Regions from separate parts of the Sphingomonas sp. Leaf357 genome, predicted to be linked through region 2. Evidence: riboswitches for the same ligand, from Rfam matches in the RefSeq annotation. Region 2 holds a riboswitch; the other holds the start of a gene.
What was found. A riboswitch is a leader RNA that binds a small molecule or an ion and turns the genes downstream of it on or off. The one in region 2 is predicted to bind cobalamin.
Positions count from the first base shown of each region.

Region 1 (7,905 bases), 1.4 Mb from region 2:
TAAGACTTGTATGGCGGGGCTTACTGAGATTGCAAGGATCTTGTGCACGGAGGCGATCGGGCGTGCGGTCGCACATCGTTGCGCACCGGGCCGCGCCGCGCGCATCGAGCCGACATCGCGGCGCACGGCACCTCCGGTGACGCATCCGGGACACCTTACGGCCCTGCTTGCCAGCGCCGTAAGGCTTGGAGATTCCGACAGCGCATTCCAGTCGTTGGTGGAGCCGTGTCCTAGCTCAGTCGGATACCGCAATCCGAAGTTTCAGGGGTCACCGACCGTTTGCGGTACGTTCTGGCATTCGCATTTGTCGGTCGAGGTAGTGCCCGTGTCAGTCCAAGCTGTCCCGGCCGGTGGGTCGGCACATACCACCGGTCCCGCAACTTCAATGATTTGGTGACCCCTACGGGAATCGAACCCGTGCTTCAGCCGTGAAAGGGCCGCGTCCTAACCGCTAGACGAAGGGGCCATGCCGGCAGCGCCGGTTGGTTGGAGGCGGTTAGGGAAATGCGCCGCGCTGGTCAACCCGCTGATTTGTCCGTTTGGTTAATCGGCCCAGGCGGCGTCGTCCAGATGGAGTTCCGCCGCCGGTTTCGCGCCCCAATCGTCGATCTTCACCCGGCCCGCGAGCCAGAGTCGCCGATGGGGCGGCGCGCCGAGCAGCGCGGCGCCGAGCGAGGTATCGGCTTGGCGGAAGGCGACGGCTTTCAGCGACCGGCCGTCGTCGCCGGCGATGATGACCCGGACATGGCCGTTGCCGACGATCTCTGCCTTGATGATCCGCACCGGGCCGGCGACGATCCGGGGCTGGGGCCAGCCCATGCCGTAGGGGCCGCCTTTGTCCAGAGCTTCGACCAGCGCGGGGGTGACGCCACCGGGGGCGAGCAGGGCGTCGAGCAGCAGGGCGCGATCGCCGATCGAGCGGGTGACGGCGTCGGCGAGGCGAGTTTCGAGGAAGTCGCCGAACGCGGCCAACTGGTCCTCGGCGATCGTCAGGCCGGCCGCCATCGCATGGCCGCCGCCGGCGACGAGCAGGCCGCTATCCTTGGCCGACAGCACCGCCGCGCCGAGATCGACGCCCGAGATCGATCGGCCCGATCCCTTGCCGATGCCATTTTCGTCCAGGGCGATGACGATCGCCGGGCGGCCGTATTTCTCCTTCAGGCGGCCGGCGACGATGCCGATCACGCCGGCGTGCCAGCCACGCCCGGCGACGACGAGCACCGCACGCTCCTTCGCCACGCCGGCCAGAGCGTCGGCGGCCTCCTGCACGATCCCCTCGATCGCGCGCCGCTCCTCGTTCAGCCGATCGAGTTCGGCGGCGATTGCGGCGGCCTCCTGCGGTTCGCGCGTGGTGAGCAGGCGCACGCCGAGATCGGACTTGCCGACGCGGCCGCCGGCATTGATGCGCGGACCCAATGCGAAGCCGAGATCCTGCGCGGTCGGCGCGCGGGTGAGGCGGCTGGCGGAGATCAGGGCGTTGAGGCCGATATTTCGTCGCTGCGCCATCACTTTCAGCCCCTGCGCGACAAAGGCGCGGTTGAGCCCGCGGAGTTGCGCCACGTCGGCGACGGTGCCCAGGGCGACGATGTCGAGCAGATCGAGCAGGCGCGGTTCGGCTGTGTCGGCGAAGGCACCGCGCGCGCGCATCACGCGAATCAGCGCCGCACCGAGCAGGAAGGCGACGCCGACCGCCGCGAGATGACCGTGCGCCGCGCCGTCCGTCTCGTCGAGCCGGTTCGGATTCACCAGCGCATGGGCGTGCGGCAAGGCGAGCGTGCATTTGTGATGATCCACGACGATCACGTCGACCCCGGCGTCGCGCGCGGCTTCGAGCGCGTCGAACGCCTGCGCGCCGCAATCGACCGTGACGATCAGGTCCGCGCCCTCCGCCTTCAGGCGCAGCATCGCGGCACCGGACGGGCCATAGCCTTCGATCAGGCGATCGGGGATATAGGCCTTCGCCTCCAGCCCGAGATCGCGCAGCAGCAGGATCATCAGCGCGGCGGAGGTCGCGCCGTCCACGTCGTAATCGCCGAAGACGGTGACCGATTCTTTGTGCGCGATCGCATCGGCAAGCCGTTCGGCCGCCTTGTCCATATCGCGGAAGATCGACGGATCGGGCATGAAGGTGCGGATGCTGGGGGCCTTGTGCGCCTCCAGATCCTCGCGCGGGCAGCCGCGGGCGAGCAGCAATTGCGTGACGAGATCGTCGGGCGCGAAGCCGGGATCGCGCGTGTCGGTTTCCAGCGCGCGCCAGCGCCACGGCTGGCCGAGAATCGACCGGGTGATGTTCAGGACGGTGTTCATGATGTGACCGAAGGCTTAGACGAGCGGCGAACGGTTAGGAAGGACGGCGACATGACGGCGGCATTGCTGGGCGCGAACGATCCGTCGCCGGTACAGGTGATCAATCCGGGCGGCGCCTCGCCTTTCCTGCTGATCGGCGATCATGCCGGGAAGCTGGTGCCCGAGAGCCTCGCCGGATTGGGCCTGCCGCCGCAGGAACTCGCGCGACACATCGGCTGGGATATCGGCATCGGCGAACTGGGGCCGATGCTGGCCGAGGCGCTGGACGCGGTGTTCGTACGGCAGACCTATTCGCGCCTCGTGATCGACTGCAATCGCGATCCGGCGCGGGCCGATGCGATGCCCGAGGTGAGCGACCTGACCGTCGTGCCGGGCAATCGCGATCTGGATGCAGCCCAGCGCGCGGCGCGCGTGGCGGTGATCCACACGCCGTATCAGGAAGCGATCGGCGCGGAGATCGCGCGGCGCGATGCGGCGGGGCAGGGGACGATCCTGGTGGCGCTGCACAGCTTCACCCCGATGTTGCGAAGCGCGGGGCAGACCGTAACGCGGCCGTGGGAGATCGGCGTGCTGCACGATGGCGGCGATACCGCGTTCGCGCAGGCGCTGCTCGCGGCGTTGCGGGCCGACGATACGCTGACGGTCGGCGACAACGAGCCCTACAGCATGGACGCGATCGACTACACCGTGCCGCGCCATGCCTATCCTGCGCGCCGCCCCTATGCCGAGATCGAGGTGCGGCAGGATCTGATCGGCACGGCCGCCGGATGCGCGGACTGGTCGGCACGGCTGGCGGCGGTGTTGCGCGCGGCAGCCTCCGGCATCGGCGGGCGCTGAGCCGTGCCGAACTGGATCTGGCTGTCGGTGGCGATCCTGTCGGAAGTGATCGCCACGTCCTTCCTGAAATCGGCGGAAGGGTTCACGCGACCCTGGCCGTTGCTGATCGTGGTGGTCGGCTATGCCGCCGCTTTCTATTTCCTGTCCTTCGCGCTGCGATCGATCCCGATCGGCGTCGCCTATGCGATCTGGTCCGGCGCGGGCGTCGTGCTGGTCACGGCGGTGGCGTGGATCGCCTATGCCCAGAAGCTCGACACGACCGCGCTGGCCGCGATCGGGCTGATCGTGACCGGCGTCGTGATCCTGAACCTGCGCACCGGGCACGGCTGAGCGCGGAGCGCCGCCTCGCGCGGATTTCGTTTGCGCGGCGCAGCATTTCCACTAAGGGCGCACTCGAAACCGGATGCGAACCATCCGGCTTCGCATGATCGCGCCGGTGCCCCGCAAGGGGCTCAAATGTGGAATGCGGTGCGGGAGGGGTTCCTCCCAAAGCCGCGGCTGTCCCTGCAACTGTAAGCGGAGAGCGCGATGCACATGTCCTGTCCAGGCCCTTCGAACGGGGGCCGGCGGGACGGCCACTGGATCGAGACGATCTGGGAAGGCGTGCATCGAGCCGTGACCCGTGAGCCAGGAGACCTGCCGGCGCTGTCGCTCATGCTCTCGCGTCCAGGGGATGGCCGAGGCACGGAACGAGTCCGTTCGAGCGACGAATCGGGTTCTGGCGAAGCCATGCTTTGCCGGCGGCCCGAACCGTGCGGCCGGGGCCGCACACGGTGTCGAGGCAGCCGGGCTCCGCGTCCGTTCGGCTGAACCGTCGCCGTCGTTCGCGTTTCGCCACGCGACACACGGCCCCAGTCGCGTCGTCCAGAATGGCGCGGGGGGACTGAACATCATGAAGACCGTTTTCGTATCTCTGCTGGCGCTTGTCGCCGCCACGCCTGCGCTCGCCCAGAGCGACGCCTCGCTGCCGCCCAAGGATGCCGAGGGCAACGACATCACCGTCACCGCATCCCGCTCGGGCGAGGGCATCGCGGTGAAGGATCTGCCGGCCTCGGTCACGGTGCTGAGCAGCGAGCAGATGGAGGAGCGCCAGACCCGCATCGTCTCCGACATCCTGCGCGACGTGCCGGGCGTCGCCGTCAACCGCTCGATCGGCGGCCTGACCGACATCCGCATTCGCGGCAGCGAAGCCAATCACGTGCTCGTCCTGATCGACGGGATCGAGGCGTCCGACCCTTATCAGGGCCAATACGATTTCGGCACGCTGATCGCCGACGACAAGGCGCGGATCGAAGTGCTGCGCGGGCAGCAATCGTCGCTCTACGGATCGGACGCGATCGGCGGCGTGATCCAGTATATCACGCCCACCGGCACCGAATCGCAGGGCCTGAGCGCTCGCGTCGAGGGCGGATCGTTCGGCACGGCGGCGGGCGCGGCGCGCTTCGGCGGGGTTGCGGGCACGCTGGATTATGCACTGTCCGGCACGCTCTATCGCACCAACGGCACGCCGACCGCGCGGGATGGCACGCGCGACGTGGGGTACACTGGCGTCGGCGCGAGCGCGAAAGTGAACTGGACGCCGTCCGACATCTTCAAGCTGACCGGCGTGGGTCGCTACAGCTATACCGATGCGCTGAGCAACGACACGGCGTTTTCCGGGCCGAAGTTCGGCTATATCGTCGACACGCCGGGCACGCATTTCCGCAACAAGGCCTATTACGGCCTGCTGCGCGCAGCATTGTCGCTGGCCGACGGCAAGTGGAACACCGCGCTGACCGGGCAGATCGCCGACACGACGCGGACCGGCTACAGCGCGTTCGGCGTGGATTATGGCGACAAGGGCCGCCGCTACAAGGGATCGCTCGAATCGAGCTTCCAGTTCGGCAGTGACGAGTTCCGCAGCAAGCTGACCGGCGCGGTGGATTACGAGCGCGAGGAATTCCAGAACACGGTGGCTTCTCCGTTTTCGTTCAGCGGGCGCAAATCGACCGAGAATTGGGGGTTCGTCGGCCAGTATGAGGGCACGATCGCCGATGCGCTGGTGCTGGGTGCGTCGATCCGTCGCGACCAGAACGATCGCTTCGCCGACGTGACGACCTATCGCCTGCAGGCCGGATATCGCTTGCCGTCCGGTTTGCGCGCGCACGGCGCGTACGGCACCGGCGTCAAGAATCCGGGCTATTTCGAACTCTTCGCCTATGCGGACGGCCGCTATATCGGCAACCCGAATTTGAAGCCGGAAAAGTCGAAAGGCTGGGAAGCGGGCCTCGACCAGGAATTCGCCGGCGGCAAGGCGAAGATCGGTGCGACCTATTTTGACAGCAAGTTGGAAGACGAGATCTACACGACCTTCCCGGCGCCGACCTTCGTTGCATCGCCGGCCAACCGCACTACCCTGTCGCGGCAGAAGGGCGTCGAAGTGTTCGCCTCGGCCCAACCGATCGATCAGCTTCGCTTCGACATTGCGTACACCTATCTGCATGCGCGGGAGAACGGCACGGTCGAGGTGCGCCGCCCGAACCATATCGGCAGCTTCAACACGACCGTGTTCAGCATGGACAAAAAATTCTCGACCACGCTGACCGTGCGCTACAACGGCCGGCAGGACGATGTCGCCTTTACCGATCCGAGCTTCATTCCGGTACGGGTGAGCTTGCAGGAATATGTGCTGGTGAACCTGAACGCCGAATATAAATTGAGCGATCGCTTTTCGGTCTTCGGCCGGGTCGAGAATCTGTTCAACGAGCGCTACGAAGAGGTGTTCAGCTTCGCCACGCCGGGGCGCGGTGCTTACGGCGGCGTGAAGGCACGCTTCTGATGAAGGTGCGGCCGGCATGGCTCGCGTTGCTGTCGCCCGCGCTTCTGGGCGGCTGCACCGCGAGCGTGCCGGCCGCGTCCGTTCCGGTCGCACGGCCGATGCGGGTGATGAGCTTGAACCAGTGCACCGACCAATTGGTGCTGGCGCTGCTGCCGCCTAGCCGGATCGCTTCGGTGACGTGGCTGTCGCGCGATCCGCGCTATTCGGCGCAAGTCGCGGCGGCGCGACGCGTGGCGGCCAATCACGGCAGCGTCGAGGAGGTCGCGCGGGCGCGGCCCGATCTGATCGTGACCGATACCTTCTCCAATCCTGGCGGGCGCGCGATGTTGCGGCGGCTGGGCTATCCGGTGCTCGAACTGGCGGATTCCGGTGATGTCGCAGGGATACGACGCAACGTCGGCGTGCTGGCGGCGGCGCTCGGCGAGCGCGCGCGCGGCGAGGCGATGATCGCGCGGATGGATGCGCAACTGGCACCGGTGCGCAGCGCAAGGCCGATCACTGTCGCCGCCTGGGGGCGGGACGGCATGAGCGACAGTCCTTTTCTCTCAGCGATCGTCGCTGCCGCCGGACTGACCAGCGTGGGATCACGCGGCGGGATCGAGGCCTTGTTGCGGGCGAAGCCGGATTTCCTGGTCCGCGGCGTGGCCGACCCACGTGAGGGGTCGTTGGGCGATAACGTCAGCGGTCATCCATTGGTGCGGCGTTTCTGGCCGGCGGCGAAGCGGCTGACCGTGGCGCAATCGGCGACGATCTGCGGCACGCCGGCGATCGGCGACGCTGCGGTCGACCTGCGGCGACAGGTGGCGGCGGTGACATCTTGAGCGCGCGCTGGCTGATCGTGTTGGTAGGTGCCTTGGTGGCACTGGCCTTCGTGTCCCTGCTCGCCGGATCGGTCTGGATGACGCCAGGCGAAGTGATCCAAGCATTGGCGGCACCGCGCGATAGTCTCGCACGGCTGATCGTGATCGAGGTGCGTTTGCCGCGTGTGGTGCTGGCGGTGTTGGTCGGCGGCATCCTCGGGCTTTCGGGGGCGGTGTTGCAGGGGCTGCTGCGCAATCCACTGGCCGAGCCTGGGTTGCTCGGCGTGTCGTCGGGCGCGTCGCTCGGCGCGGTGATCGCGATCTATTACGGGTTCGCCGCCAGTTTCGGACTGGCGACGCCGGTGTTCGCGATGGTCGGGGCGCTGGTGACGGCGGGCGTGGCGTTCGCGCTGTCGCGGCGCGGGGGTACGCTGTCGCTGATCCTTGCGGGCGTGGCGATGTCGAGCATTGCGGGGGCGGGGGTGAGCCTCGCGCTCAATCTCGCGCCCAATCCTTTCGCGGCCTACGAGATCATGACGTGGTTGATGGGGTCGCTGAGGGATCGCAGTTGGGATCATGTGCTGCTTGCCGGGCCGTTCATCGCCGTAGGCGCTGCACTGTTGCTCCTGACCGGCCGCGCGCTCGACGCGCTGACGCTGGGCGAGGCGCAGGCGGAGAGTTTGGGCGTGCATCTCGGGCGGGCGCGGCTGTTCGCGCTGCTCGGCACGGCGCTGGGCGTCGGCGCGGCGACGGCGGTGACCGGGGCGATCGGGTTCGTCGGGCTGGTCGCGCCGCATATCGTGCGGCCGCTGGTCGGGCATCGGCCGGGTGCCACTTTGCTGCCGGCGGCGATCGTAGGTGCGCTGGTCGTGCTGGCCGCCGATCTGGCGACAAGGATCCTGGATTTCGGCACGGAGATCCATCTCGGCGTGTTCGTGTCGGTGATCGGGGCACCGTTCTTCCTGTGGCTGGTGCTGCACGTGCGGAGAACCGCGCCGTGAGCGACCTTGTGTTGACTGGTATCGCCGTGCGGCGGGGCGGGCGCGTGGTGCTCGACGCCGCCGATGCGCATTTCGCGGCGGGGCGGCTGACGGCGGTGATCGGGCCGAACGGCGCGGGTAAATCGACGTTGCTGGAGGTCGC
Region 1 is NZ_LMPM01000001.1:2,707,032-2,714,936, reverse strand. It holds tRNA gene ASG11_RS12700 (tRNA-Glu) at 392-466, opposite strand; gene recJ (single-stranded-DNA-specific exonuclease RecJ) at 544-2,307, opposite strand; gene ASG11_RS12690 (N-formylglutamate amidohydrolase) at 2,359-3,144, shown strand; gene ASG11_RS12685 (DMT family transporter) at 3,148-3,474, shown strand; cobalamin riboswitch at 3,562-3,802, shown strand; gene ASG11_RS12680 (TonB-dependent receptor plug domain-containing protein) at 4,037-5,962, shown strand; gene ASG11_RS12675 (ABC transporter substrate-binding protein) at 5,962-6,783, shown strand; gene ASG11_RS12670 (FecCD family ABC transporter permease) at 6,780-7,763, shown strand; gene ASG11_RS12665 (ABC transporter ATP-binding protein) at 7,760-7,905, shown strand, end outside.
Region 1: it holds a riboswitch for cobalamin, as region 2 does, so the genes downstream of both, ASG11_RS12680 (TonB-dependent receptor plug domain-containing protein) here and metE (5-methyltetrahydropteroyltriglutamate--homocysteine S-methyltransferase) in region 2, are expected to answer to the same signal.

Region 2 (7,905 bases):
GATTGTGGAACACGTGCTTCGACAAGCTCGGCACGAACGGGTTTAAAGTCATTGTGCCCTAAGTTGGCCCGGATCAGCGTGCGTCGAGATCCTCCAGCTGCTTCACCTGATGCATCGGGCAGCCGTTGAAATCGGCGCGATAGCCGGCGGAATATTCGTACGCCTCCCGTCGGGCGCGGTTTACGCCGCCGAGCGGCTGATGCGCGGCCAGGCCGTGCCACGGGCTGAAGGACAGCACATCCTCGCGCGCCTGGCTCGCGCCGTTTTCCCAAGACAGTTGGGCCGCGACCGTCAGGGTCGCGACCGGAATGAACGGACTGAGCTTCTCGTCCCACTCCACCGTCGGATCCTCGACCGGCATCTTCTCCAGATCGGTGCAGAGCTGCACGCAGAATTGCCATGTGCCGCCATTCTCGATGATCCGCTCGCGTACGTCCTCGCGCAACGCATCGGGGCGGCCGTGAACATTCACGATGTCGCCGGTCACCTCGGTCAGGCCGGCCGACACCGGCCGCAGCGAGAATTTCGCGATATGGTCGCCGTAGCGATAGGGGGTTTGCGAGAAATAGGTCTCGCCCAACGGATGCACCTCGGGCGCACCGCCGAGCTGCGTGACCAGAGCGGATTTTCCGCCCAGCGCCTCGATCGCGCTTTCCACCACGCGCAGCGTGGCCGACAGCACCTTCTTGGCGCCCTCCGCCTTGTCGGTGGTCGCGGCCAGCAGCTTCAGGTTCTTGAGGAAGCTCGCGGGGTCCGGCGCGCCGAAGACGGGCGCGTTGACCATGATGAAGTCCTGCTCGCCATCTTCCGCGCCCGGCAGCCGTTCACCCGGCACGCCGAACACCTTGAGCGCGACACCGCGGCCCGAACTGACCGAATCGTCCAGGATATCGCCGGGCGCGGTCGAGATGCGCAGCACCGCGTCATATTCGCCGGCTTCGGCGAACAGGCCCTGCGCCAGTTCCGGGGGCAGATCGTCCAGCACGGTGAAGGTGCCGGTGACGATGCCATGCCCCTTGGCGTGCACGCTGCGCACGGCATGACCGTAATCCTTCGACGTCGTGTCGAGGATCGTCTTGAACGCGGCCTTCAGGCCCTGAACGGTTTCGGCTTCGTCGGGCTTGGGCTGTTCGACGGACGGGGCATAGGCGACGGGGCTGTTCATCAAAGATGGTCCTTCGTTGAGGATGTCTCATGATCAACGCCCCGATCCGGATTTTGGCTCAATCCGCCGGATTATTTTCCCCTGATCGTTGTGAGATAGCCCGTGATCGCCCGTCGGAGCCGACCGCAACCATGACGAATTCGGCCGATGCCGCGTGGCGGCGCTCCGCCGTCAGCAGATCCTCCGACCACAATTGCACGTCCACCCGCAGCGAACTGCGCCCGGCCATGCTGACGCGCGCGATCAGTTCGATCATCTCGCCCTCGCGGATCGGCGCGCGGAAATCGATCCGATCGGACGCCGCCATCACCATCACCGCTCTGGCATGGCGAGTCGCGGCGATGAACGCGGCCTTGCCCAGCATGCGCAGCGCATCGCCGCCGAACAGCGTGCCGTAATGGTTGGTCTGCGGTGGGAAGACCATGTCCATCATGTGCAGCGCGTCGTCGGCCGCGGGCGGTTCGGGCAGGATTGGGGGCAGGGGGCCGCAATCGTTTTTCGCCGCGACCAGGGTGAAGGCCCCGCGCGTGCACAGGCGCCGCTCGCCGCTGAGCAATGCCTCCGCCACCAGTTCGACCTCGACATCGCAGGACCGCGCCCCGACGCGCACGATCCGCCCGGTCGCCTCGATCAGTTCGCCCTTCAGAGCGGGCGCGGTGAAATCGATGCGTTGCGAGGCGGCGGTGACGAACGGCGCGCGGCCATGGCGCGAGGCGGCAAGGAACGCCACCTTGTCCATATGCGCCAGCGCCACGCCGCCGAACAGCGTGCCGTGATGGTTGGTGTCGCCCGGAAAGATCATGTCGATCAACCGGACGACGCCCGCCGAATGCGTCACCGCCGCCATCGCCTTACGCCTCGACCATCAGATCGGCGCGCAACGTCCGCGCCGCCGCGACCATCGCCGCGATCGCCGGCTTCACCTCTTCCCACTTGCGCGTCTTCAGCCCGCAATCGGGATTGACCCACAATTGGTCGGGATGGAGGTGAAGCTGGGCCAGTCGCATCAGCGCGACCATCTCGTCCTCGCCCGGAACGCGCGGGGCGTGGATGTCGTACACCCCCGGCCCGATCGCGCTCGGATAGCGATAGCGCGCGAAGCCGTCGAGCAGCTCCATCTGCGACCGCGCCGTCTCGATCGAGATCACATCGGTGTCCATCGCGCCGATCGCCGGCAGGATGTCGTTGAACTCCGAATAGCACATATGGGTGTGGATCTGGGTCGCATCGCCGACCCCCGCCGCCGAGAGCCGGAAGCAATCGACCGCCCAGTCGAGATAGTGCTGCCAGTCGCGCTTGCGCAGCGGCAGGCCCTCGCGCAGCGCGGCTTCGTCGATCTGGATCGCCTTGCAACCCGCCGCTTCGAGATCGGTCACCTCGTCGCGGATCGCGAAGGCGATCTGGCGGCACGATGCCTCGCGCGGTTGATCGTCACGCACGAACGACCAGTTGAGGATCGTCACCGGGCCGGTCAGCATGCCCTTCATCGGCCTGTCGGTCAGGCCCTGCGCATAGCGCCACCACGCGACCGTCATCGGTTCGGGTCGCGAAACATCGCCGAACAGGATCGGCGGCCGCACGCAGCGCGACCCGTAGCTCTGCACCCAGCCGCTGACGGTGAAGGCGAAACCGGCGAGTTGCTCGCCGAAATACTGCACCATGTCGTTACGTTCGAATTCGCCGTGGACGAGCATGTCGAGCCCGATCTCCTCCTGCCAGCGCACCGCGCGCGCGGTCTCCTCGCGCAGGAAATCCTGGTATTCCGCATCGCCCAGATTGCCGCGAACATGCTCGGCGCGGGCGTGGCGCACCTCGGCGGTCTGCGGGAAGGAGCCGATCGTGGTGGTCGGGAAGGCGGGCAGGTTCAGCACCGCCGCCTGCGCCGCGATCCGCTCGGGATGGCCCGACCGCCGCTCGCGCTGGTCGGGCGTGGCGGCGGCGATGCGCGCCGCGACCTTCGGATCGTGGATGCGCGGCGACACCTTGCGCGCGGCGGCGGCCTCGGTCGAGGCCGACAGCGCGGTGGCGACGCTGGCGCGGCCATCGTTGAGCGCGCGCTTCAGGATCGCGAGTTCCTCGATCTTCTGCACCGCGAAGGCCAACCATTGCGTCACCTCGTCGTCCAGCTTCCGCTCCAGGGCGAGATCGACCGGCACGTGCAGCAGCGAGCAGGACGGCGCGAGGATGAGGTCGCGCGTCGCGGCGATCGGGGCGATCCGGTCGAGCAGGGCCGCGAGATCGGCGCGCCAGATGTTGCGCCCGTCGATCACGCCCAGCGACAGCAGCAGCGATCTGGGCGCGCTGGCCAGCACGGCATCGAGTTGCTGCGGCGCGCGGACCAGATCGACGTGAAGCCCGGCGACCGGCAGCGAGGCCGCGAAGGACAGATTGTCGTCCAGCCCGCCGAAATAGGTCGTCAGCATCAGGCTGGGTCCGCTGCGCGACAGCCGGGCATAAGCGCGCGTCAGCGCCTTGCGCTGCCTCTCGTCCAGATCGAGCACCAGCACCGGCTCGTCGATCTGCACCCAGGCCGCGCCGGCATTGGCCAACTGCCCGAGGATGACGGTGTAGAGGCCCAGGACCTCATCGAGGAAATCGAACGGATCGACGTCGCGACCCTTGGCCAGGCTCAGCCACGTCACCGGGCCGAGCAGCACCGGGCGGGTCTCATATCCTTGCGCCTTGGCCTCGCGATATTCGTCGACGATCTTCAGCGTGTTGAGCGCCAGCTTCTGCCCGGCCTGCAGTTCCGGCACCATGTAGTGATAGTTGGTGTCGAACCATTTGGTCATCTCGCACGCCGTCTGGCTGGCATGGCCGTGGCCGCAATCGTCGCCCGCCCCGGTCGTGCCACGCGCCATCGCGAAATAGGTCGCCAGATCGGCCTCGCCATGCGCCGCGCCGTAGCGCTCGGGGATCGCGCCGAGCATCACGCTGGTGTCGAGCACATGATCGTAGAGCGAGAAGTCGTTGGAGGGCAGCCAATCGGCTCCCAGCGCGCGCTGGCGCGCCCAGGCGGCGGTGCGCAGGCCGGCGGCGGATTCGAGCAGGTCGGCCTCGCTCGATTTGCCCGACCAATAATTTTCGAGCGCGAACTTCAGTTCGCGGCGCGGGCCGATGCGCGGAAAGCCCAAGGTGGCGACGGTGACGGTCATTCTTCATACCCCGATGAGAAGCGGGGCAGAGACGGGACACGAGCAGGACGCGCGAACGGACAAGGCCCGGCCACGGCATGCAAGCGGCCAGCCCGGACACCCCGCCGGTGGACGTTATCGCGTCGGAGGCAGGTCTCCTGGCTCGCGGGTCGTCACGTCGGCCTGGCCTTCCCGACGGCTCGCACCGTCAGTGACACTCGATGGCCGCCGCTCGCCGCTTACAGTTGCGGGGGCAGCGCCGGCATTGCGCCCGTCAAGGCGCGCACCGGCTTCCCGTCTTAGCTCCGCGCATCCGCATGCACGGAGAACCTCGACCCGCCAAACATCCCAGCAACGGGGGACGGGGTCAAGGTGTCATATAAAGAAATCTTTATATGAGATCGAATAGATCAGGCGGCGACCTCGACCATGCAGGTCTTGGCCGGACCCTCGGCCAGCGCATCGGCAAGTTGCAGCAGGCCGTCCGCGCTTTCCGGGCAATTGGGGCGGGCCTTGGCCGCGGTCTCCTGCAGCGTCGAGACGATCGTCTTGACCGCGTGGCGATCGATCGTGCCGCTGCGGCGCAGGCCGATCAGGATGGCTTTCAGGGCGAGATGCTGTTCGCAGTGCACCGACTTTCTCCTAAAGGAATCGACCTCTGGCGGGTCATGTAACCGTCACAGGATATCACCCGAAAGCATTATGCCGCAAGATCATGTCGTTGGCACGGCGTCGGTCGATCGCTTGAACCGCAAGGGCAAGACTTTAATTTAAAGCCTGACCGATGTGACATTTTCTCAATAATACATCGATGTTATTTCTAGCAAGTCGTGTCATTGATGGCGGAGAGCTGATTTCTGCTGAAGATGAAGATAGTATTAAAAGAAGCTATACTTTGAAAATATGGATTATGACGCCAAAATAACCTTACAATACTATTTGTGTTACAGTCTTCGTAACAATCCTGACCCATATGCTGTGTAGCGGCCCCCGTAACGAGTTTCTAAAAACCAAAGGGGCTTCACATGCGTTCTCACTCCAACCTCCGGCTGCGTCTGTTGATCGGCACCGCGCTGATCGCCGCGACCGCGTCGCCGGTGTTCGCCGCCGAAACGCCGGTGGCCGCCCCGGCCGCCACCCCCGTGGCCGACCCCGTTCCCGCCGCCGATCCCGCCCCGGCCGGTGACGATCAGCTGAGCGAAGTCGTCGTCACCGCGACTCGCCGCGAGACCAATCTGCAGAAGACTCCGATCTCGATCAGCGTGCTCAGCACCCAGGCGATCGCGGATCGTCATGTGCTCAGCCTGTTCAATCTGGCCGACGGCTCGATCCCATCGCTGCGCATCGCGACGTTCGAGGCACGCCAGTCGGCGCTGACGATCGGCATCCGCGGGATCGTCCCGTACGACCAGAACCAGACCGCGCGCGACGGCGGCGTCGGCGTCTATATCGACGGCGTGGCGCTCGGAAAGACTCAGGGCCTGAACGCCGCCTTGTTCGATATCGAGCGGATCGAAGTGCTGAAAGGTCCGCAGGGCACGCTGTTCGGCCGCAATACCGAAGGCGGCGCGCTGTCGCTCGTGTCCAAGGCACCGAGCGGCGTGTTCGGCGGTCGCGTCACCGGCGGGGTGGGCAATTACGGTGCGCGCAATGCCGACGTGCATCTCGACCTGCCGGCCTTCCACGACATCGCGGTGAAGATCGACGGCGTGTACCAGCATCAGGACCCGACCGTGAAGGATCCGCTTTCCGGCTCCACCGGCTGGAACTATTACGATCGCAAGGGCGGTAGGATCGCCGCGCGCTGGCAGCCGGTCGACGGCTTCACCGCGGATTTCGCGTACGACTACGCGAAGGACGAGAACACGCCGCAATACAGCCAGCTGATCAACTACAATCCCAACGGCTATGCCGTCGGCACGTACAACGCCGCGGGCGCATTGCTGCTCAATGGCGTCGCCTGCGGCGGCACCATCGCCGCCGGCAGCACCAAGCCCATCTGCATCGCGCCGAAGGGGCCGTTGGTCGGCGTGCATCCCGAACGCCAGACCGTCGCCGACGTCGGCGTTCCCCAGCAGCCGAGCGTCGATATCACGCATGGTTTCTCGGCCAATTTGAAGTACAAGCTCGCACCGTGGATCGAGCTGCGCTCGATTACCGCATGGCGCGGCGTCAGCACCGATCAGTGGGATAATTCCGGCGGCCCGGAGCGCAGCACGTTCGCGCCCTTCGTCCCCAATACGGCCAATCCGACCGCCATCAACACGACCGGCACGTTCAGCCGCTACAGTCTGTCGTACCTCCGCCAGCACCAGTTCAGCCAGGAATTCCAGGCCGTCGGCAGCGTGCCGCAGTTCGATTACGTCGTCGGCGCATATTACTACACCGAACACGCGACCGAATATGCCGCGACGCCGCTCAGCAACCAGTGGAACAGCGACGGCACGGCCTATACCGTGCGCAGCCCGATCCCGGGCAATTCCTCCGCGATCACCAGCGCCAATTCCGGCTATCAGCAATACGATCCGTCGTGCAACAACACGCTGGGCGCAACGGTGCCCCAGTTCGCCAACAGCTGCCAGTTCATCACGCGCGCCAGCCAGGCCACGGACCACAATTACTCGCTGTTCGGCAATCTGACCTTCTCGCCGGAAGCGCTGGGCGACGTCGTGCACATCACGGCCGGCGGGCGCTGGACCAAGGACGATCGCCACGGCACGCTCTACGTCGTCAACAACCGTTCCGATCTGATCACGACCGGCGTCGTGTCGCCGTTCTCGTTCAAGAACAGCATCAGCCGGTTCGATCCGATGTTCAACATCGCGTTCGACGCGACGCCGGACGTCCATCTCTACGCCAAATATGCCACGGGCTTCCGCGCCGGCGGCGCCAACGACCGCTCGCTCCAGTTCAACGCGTTCGGCCCCGAATCGGTCAAATCGTACGAAGTCGGCGCGAAGATGGACTTCTTCCAGCATCGCGCGCGCCTGAACCTGGCCGGCTACATCATGGACCGCAGCAACACGCAGTTCGACTTCGACTATTTCGATACGAACGGTTCGAGCATCACCAACGGCAGCCATCTCGAGCAGACCATCAATGCCGGCAACAGCAAGATCCGCGGGATCGAAGCCGATCTCACGGTGAAGCCGGTCGACGGGCTGACGCTGGGCGGTTCCTACGCCTACACGTACTGGAAGGCGCCGTCGGCGGTGAGCCCGCTGGGCGGCGGGCTGCAGCAATTGTACATCGTCTATACGCCGAATAATGCCGCGTCCGGCACGATCGACTATGAAATCCCGGTCGGCGGCGACACGACCAAGGTGCGCTTCCACCTCGACGGCAACTACGCCAGCAGCCAGTACAGCTTCCAGCTCGAGCCGACCAAGACCGATGCCAGCTTCGTCGTAAACGGGCGCCTCGCGCTGGCCGATATCGCGGTGAACGATCACAACAAGGTCACCCTATCGGTATGGGCGCGCAACCTGTTCGACACGACGTACATCTATCGTCGTTCGGCGGCGAATTCGTCGCCGGTGCTGAACGTCGGCGCGAACGGTGCGCTGATATCGACCAATTACGGCGGCATCCTCGGCGATTATGCCA
Region 2 is NZ_LMPM01000001.1:1,341,600-1,349,504, forward strand. It holds gene ASG11_RS06230 (catalase family protein) at 74-1,165, opposite strand; gene ASG11_RS06235 (acyl-CoA thioesterase) at 1,224-2,012, opposite strand; gene metE (5-methyltetrahydropteroyltriglutamate--homocysteine S-methyltransferase) at 2,017-4,320, opposite strand; cobalamin riboswitch at 4,430-4,648, opposite strand; gene ASG11_RS06245 (hypothetical protein) at 4,710-4,931, opposite strand; gene ASG11_RS06250 (TonB-dependent receptor) at 5,325-7,905, shown strand, end outside.